3 regions of the Scytonema sp. PRP1 genome follow, and region 3 is predicted to be linked to each of the others. Evidence: predicted binding sites of a transcription regulator. Region 3 holds the regulator's gene; each other region holds the start of a gene.

Region 1 (2,276 bases), on a different contig from region 3:
ATCGCCAAAGCCAGGAGCCTTGACAGCAGCCACGTTCAGCACACCGCGTAGGCGGTTGACGACCAGGGTTGCCAAAGCTTCTTTCTCGATATCTTCGGCAATAATCACCAAAGGACGACCAGCGCGAGCAACTTGCTCAAGGACGGGTACGAGGTCTTGTACCAGAGCGATTTTCTTATCGGTCAGCAGGATGAAAGGTTCATCGAAAACTGCTTCCATCCGCTCGGGATCAGTCGCGAAGTAGGGAGAGATGTAGCCTTTGTCAAAGCGCATCCCTTCGGTGATTTCCAATTCGGTGGTCATGGACTTCCCTTCTTCCAAGGAAATCACGCCTTCTTTGCCCACCTTATCCATTGCTTCGGCAATCATCTGACCGACTTCTTCGTCGTTACCAGCAGAGATTGAACCAACTTGTGCGATCGCTTTGGAATCTTCTACAGGACGAGCGTGTTCTTTGATTTTTTCTACTAAGAAGTTGGTACCCTTATCAATACCACGCTTCAGCAAAATCGCATTCGCACCTGCTGCAACGTTCCGCAAGCCTTCTTTTACGATTGCATGAGCCAAAACGGTCGCAGTTGTGGTGCCATCACCAGCAGCATCGTTGGTTTTGGAAGCCGCTTGACGGATTAGAGCAACGCCAGTGTTTTCGACGTGGTCTTCCAATTCAATTTCTTTAGCGATGGTCACACCGTCGTTGACGATTTGTGGTGCGCCAAACTTTTTCTCTAGCACTACGTTCCGACCTTTGGGACCGAGGGTCACAGCAACAGCCTCAGCCAGAATATCCATGCCTTTTTCAAGGGCACGACGTGCGTTTTCGTTGTAGATAATGCGCTTTGCCATAATTGTCAAAGAATTTTGAAAAGAACAGTACGAATTTGTAGGTTGTCCTTTGCCCTTTGCCAATAATTCATGACAAAGGACTCATGACTATGAAACGATTGCTAGAATGTCTTTTTCTGAGAGCAGGACGTATTCGTCGGTTCCAAGTTTGATGTCGGTACCAGCGTACTTCGAGTAGAGAACTTTTTCTCCCACTTTGACATCCAGTGGCTGACGAGCCCCGTCATCTTTGAACTTGCCATCACCCACAGCGACAACCTCGCCCACTTGGGGCTTTTCTTTTGCGTTGTCGGGCAAATACAGACCACCTGCGGTCTTTTCTTCAGCGGCGCTTACTTTCACAAATACGCGATCGCCCAGAGGTTTAACTGTAGAAACGCTTAGAGATACAGCTGCCATACCAATTTCTCACCTTGTTAGCACTCTCGACTCCTGAGTGCTAATTTACCTAAACCCAGCATACAATGGCAACATTTTCTTTTGTACGGGTTCCCGAACTTTACTCATGCTATCCTACTTAAGTATAAATACTCAACTTTTCCTAGCTTTCAGGTTTTATTCGATAAAGGACGAATATTGATATATGGGCAACTTTATTTGCAAAGCTGGGATATTGATATAGAACAGTAATCAGGGAGCCGCGAATTGAGTAACACTACAGTGATCCAGTCCTACCTTCAGCTACCACACACCACAACACCACCAGCGAAGAAAGCCCTAAGTATTTCTCTAGAAACTTTAGGACTGTCAAAAATTCAAAGGGACATTTTCATCTGTGCTGTCCCGACAGTTTCTAAATGCTTCTCAAAATACACTCGTTTACCATTTTGGGAATACTTGAAAAACCGCCTCAAACAACTCAATCTTCGCCTACCACAAGATAGCAATTTTAGTTGCTTCTTTAGAAATAAACCCAACTGCTTGCAACTTTGTTGTTCTAGACTGATAATAGAGGATTCCCCGGATGCTGTGCGGTATCGCCCAACAATCCTGGAAGTAATTGTCGGATTATACGAGAACACTTATTAGGCAAGAATGTGGTAGAAGAATATGCATTTTTAACCCATCCTTTGCCAGAAAGTTCCCAAGTTTGTCGTAAAAAGCTTATAAAAGCTTAACATCCAACAAGGATATGGCACAGTAGTAAACAAATGAAAGTGCGGGTTAATTGTAATTTGGGAGCATTTTGAGACCAACAGTTACTTGTTAACCTGAATAATTATTATTTTCTCAGTGTTTTTTAACCCGCAACTTTCAAAGCGATATATAATAACGCATTATAAATACTACTGCTCTACGTATCCTTACTGGAATTTTGCCGTTGGTACAGAATTTCTTGAAAGTGATATCGACTTTTAGGATTTTATGCAGCAAGGGCAAGTTAAGTGAGAAAAAGCACGACACCTCCTTAATCCACCAGAGAGGATGAC
Region 2 (2,276 bases), on a different contig from region 3:
ACCAGCCAGCTTGGCGATGCGTTCTTGCAGTTTTTCTCTATCGTATTCTGAATCTGTTTCTTCGAGCTGTCTGCGAATTTGACCAACTCGCTTTTCCACGTCTGCTTTTGTGTTGTCACCAGCAGCGACGATGGTGGTATTTTCTTTGTCAATCGTGATTTTCCGGGCAGTTCCCAGGGTTTCCAAAGAAGCGGTATCCAAGCTTAAGCCAATTTCTTCGGAAATCAGCTGTCCGTTGGTGAGAATGGCAATGTCTTGCAACAATGCTTTGCGGCGATCGCCAAACCCAGGCGCTTTAATAGCGGCGACATTCAGCACTCCTCGCGCTTTGTTCACCACCAAAGTTGCCAAAGCTTCCCCTTCCACATCTTCGGCGATAACCAGCAACGGTTGACCGGAACGGGCGACTTTTTCCAAAACTGGAATTAAATCTTGGATGCTGCTGATTTTCTTGTCAGTAATCAGGATACGGGCATTTTCAAATTCTACAGTCAAGCGATCGTTGTTGGTGATGAAGTAGGGGGAGATGTAACCCCTGTCTATCTGCATCCCCTCAACAACTTCTAAATCCGTTGTCAGAGACTTGGATTCTTCAACGGTGATTACACCGTCTTTGGTGACTTTGTCCATCGCCTCAGCCAGCATTCTGCCGACTTCTTCGTCGTTACCCGCGCTGACAGTGGCAACTTGGGCGATCGCCGCACCTTCTACTGGCTTGGCTACTGCTGCAATTTCCTGCACCAGCGCCTCGACGGTTTTGTCGATTCCCCGCTTCAGGGCAATGGGGTTAGTACCTGCGGCGACATTCTTCAAACCTTCTTTGATCAACGCCTGCGCCAACACAGTCGCAGTGGTGGTGCCATCTCCAGCCACATCTTTGGTTTTTGACGCCACTTCCTGGACGAGTTTTGCGCCAGTGTTTTCTAAAGGGTCTTCGAGTTCAATTTCTTTGGCAACGGTGATACCATCGTTGACAATTTGGGGTGCACCAAATTTTTTCTCTAACAGAACATTGCGACCTTTTGGTCCTAAGGTAATTTTCACGGCATCAGCAAGAGCATTAATGCCTCGTTCTAACGCCCGGCGCGAATCTTCATTAAATGAAACAATTTTTGCCATGTTTGGTGTTCTCTAGCGCTTCCAATAGACAATTTAGCACTCTTGACCGCTGAGTGCTAATGACTTCAACACAAAAGCGGCGTTTCTCCCCCATCATACGTACTTGTTGGTCGGGGAGGAACGTGGCTCTGGGATTGGGGACTGGCGACTTGCGACTGGGAAAAATTTCCACGCATATTTGTCTGGGCTTTGTTGGCTTGCACATAATTGGATGAAAAGCAAACAAAGGTCCCTAATCCCCATTGCCCCTAATCCCCACGACCGGAGGGAGTGGGGACCCCGAGTTCCCCAGTCCTCTTCACCTTATTGGTACCAACTTGGATTCTAAGAGATGATTTTAGGCTTTGGAGTGTCGGGCGAGTGACAATTCAAAATTCCAAGTACAAAATAAAAAAATAATTTCTTTACCCTATACCCTATCCCCTTAGGGGCGCAAGGCTGTCATGCCCCTACCCTCGATACCCTTTCCTCCGGAATGACTCTATATTAGAAGCAACTTTTTATAAGGTTACAAATAGTTAGGAAAAAAATGATTAGTATACAGTTGATGCTTATGCACATTGGCAATCATAGTTAAATCGGGAGATGAACATATACAGCTCCCTTCGGTCCCTCGGTATTGCCGACCCTAGCGGTTCCGGCTGGTTGGCGGTAGTATTTACGTTCCTTTTGGCTTGTAGTGTAACTTGGCGTTTGATTCCGGCAGTCCGCAAATTTGCCTTGCGTGTTGGTTGGGCTGACCAACCTAATGCGCGACGGCTTAACCGAGAACCTTTGCCTAATGCAGGGGGTCTGGCTATTTATGCAGGAGTAATTGCCGCAGTGGTACTAGCTAGTCTCTTACGACCTATCGAACTCGAAAGGGTACTGGCTGAAGTACAGACGATTCTTCTAGGGGGTTCGATACTAGTTCTTGTGGGCTTTATCGACGACCAATTTGGTTTACCCCCTCTTGTTCGATTGTTAATTCAGGTCCTCACGGCTCTGTTGCTGGTTGCTAATCGTATCACTATTGAAGTTTCTTTTGGTACTCCCATTGACTCTACATTATCAGTATTACTAACAGTACTGTGGGTAGTAGGAATCACCAATGCTGTCAACTTGATGGATGGTATGGACGGTTTGGCGGGAGGAGTCAGCTTTATCACCGCCATGGG
Region 3 (2,276 bases):
TAGCTCCTGTTTTGCACTTCTTCGACATGATCTCAGAGACTAACGATTCCAAATTGCCTTTGCTATCCTTAGGAACACAAATTCATTAATTTCCAATTTTTGGGTAGAGGTACGGCAGTGCCGTGCCCCTACAGAGATTCTGAATTTTGCTTTTTTATTTAATGCACATCCCTTAGCACAAGCTAAGATAGCTTTAAGTATTAATAGCTATCAGCAAATTAGTAACTTGAAATACAGCGATTTCAAGAAGCTTATGGAAGTATGCATAAGTAGGGGGCTATTTTACTTAAAATGCAAAAGCATTTCCAGCAGAGTTATGCTGTAGTTAAGGAAACTTTTTTCTCTTGGCAGTACTGAATCTTTACTGTTAACTTACTTCTTTTTACTTATTCCTGTAGAAGCCAACAGTTTGCTATCTTGACTTTACTATTATTAATCTTTTTTGGAGTTGTCTCCATAAATTTTTTCATACTTTACTTAAAATTCGGCTTCAGTGCAAAATAGCTTATGCAAGTCCACCTAACAAATCGTCAACAGCATATACTTTCAGCAACGATACGTCATTATATAGCCACAGCAGAACCTGTTGGTTCTAAAACTCTTGTTGATGAGTACAACCTTGGTGTGAGTTCAGCAACAATCCGCAATGTCATGGGCGTGTTGGAAAAAGCTGGGTTACTGTACCAACCTCACACCTCTGCTGGACGCGTACCTTCTGACTCTGGCTACCGGATTTATGTTGACCAGCTGATTACACCTTCTGAAACTTTAGCACGAGAGGTAGAACTGTCACTGCAAAAGCGGCTCAAGTGGGAAGATTGGAGTTTGGAAGCTCTACTGCAAGGAGCGGCGCATATTTTAGCAACCCTAAGTGGTTGCATTACGTTAATTACCATGCCGCAAACCGCGACAGCAGTGTTGAGACATTTACAACTGGTGCAAATAGAAACAGGACGGGTGATGCTGATTGTGGTAACGGATGGATATGAGACACATTCAGCATTAATGGATTTACCGCAAGCTTCGGAGGATATACAACCAGATGCAGAGGTCATCGACCGCGAGTTACAGATCGTCTCTAACTTTTTGAATAGCCACCTGCGCGGACGAAGCATAACTGAATTAGCCAGCCTGAAATGGAGCCAATTAGACCGGGAGTTTCAAATATATGGCGAATTCTTGAAAAAATCAATCGCAGAGTTCGCCCATCGCACTCTCGCTCCATCTGGGACACAAATTATGGTTCGCGGTGTTGCCGAGGTTTTGCGCCAGCCAGAGTTTTCGGAATTACAGCAAGTGCAAATGCTGATCCACCTGTTGGAAGAAGAACAAGACCAACTGTGGCGATTAATATTTGAACAGCAGCCGGAGACTGAGGAAGTGGGTAAACCACGAGTTACTGTTCGTATTGGCTCAGAAAACCCTCTAGAACCTATACGCACTTGCTCGTTGATTTCTTCCACCTACCGCCGGGGTTCCGTAGCAGTAGGTAGCGTGGGAGTTTTGGGACCAACGCGCCTAGATTATGAAGGTGCGATCGCAGTGGTGGCTGCTGCTGCTGATTATCTATCGGAAGCTTTCAGTTATTTCAATCCCTAGTAGGGATTTATCAGTTTGGGCGCTCTCAAACCGATAAAAAGCATATAAACAGCGCGACTTGTGGCAGTACAATTCAGGATTGGTTAGAACTAGCTTAAATCATGGTCAGAAAAATTGCCTTTGGGGCGCTGTGGCTAGGATTTATTGCCTATGCCTTTTTCTTTGCCCCTCCAAATCAGCCCGATACATTCGAGTTGATTAAAAATCTTTCCACGGGTCGTTGGCAAGGAATTAACCCCTTAGTCGTGGCACTCTTCAACATTATGGGCATCTGGCCTATGATTTACAGCTGCCTCATATTTATTGATGGTAGAGGGCAAAAAATTCCTGCTTGGCTGTTTGCTTCAGCTTCTTTTGGAGTTGGGGCGTTTACCCTACTGCCTTACTTAGCCTTGCGGGAACCAAATCCAAAATTCCCTGGTAGAAAGAATGCTTTTCTAGCGATACTAGATTCTCGCCTGACAGGTATTGCCTTGGCTGTCGGAACGGCTATCCTAGTCGCCTATGGTATAGGGCAAGGAGATTGGGGAGATTTTGTTCACCAGTGGCAAACAAGCCGCTTTATTCATGTGATGAGCTTAGATTTTTGCCTGCTTTGCCTATTGTTTCCAGCTTTGTTAGGAGATGATATGGCGCGGCGGGATATGAATAATCCTCAGTTGTTCTGGTTGATCTCA

Evidence for each region. Region 3 encodes HrcA, which represses chaperone genes, less so after heat shock. Its sites were predicted from a motif close to TTAGCACTCNNGANTCNNGAGTGCTAA; they were not measured.
Region 1: the regulator HrcA is predicted to act here: its motif matches at 1,263-1,289, upstream of groES (co-chaperone GroES).
Region 2: the regulator HrcA is predicted to act here: its motif matches at 1,153-1,179, upstream of groL (chaperonin GroEL).

The regions. Positions count from the first base shown of each region.
Region 1 is NZ_JBAHYJ020000129.1:14,451-16,726, reverse strand. Features, by position in the region: gene groL (chaperonin GroEL) at 1-846, opposite strand, end outside; gene groES (co-chaperone GroES) at 934-1,245, opposite strand; gene V5G28_RS33650 (ferredoxin) at 1,492-1,875, shown strand.
Region 2 is NZ_JBAHYJ020000134.1:57,636-59,911, forward strand. Features, by position in the region: gene groL (chaperonin GroEL) at 1-1,119, opposite strand, end outside; gene V5G28_RS35730 (MraY family glycosyltransferase) at 1,705-2,276, shown strand, end outside.
Region 3 is NZ_JBAHYJ020000087.1:243,529-245,804, forward strand. Features, by position in the region: gene V5G28_RS23010 (rhodanese-like domain-containing protein) at 1-3, shown strand, start outside; gene hrcA (heat-inducible transcriptional repressor HrcA) at 508-1,599, shown strand; gene V5G28_RS23020 (DUF2834 domain-containing protein) at 1,701-2,276, shown strand, end outside.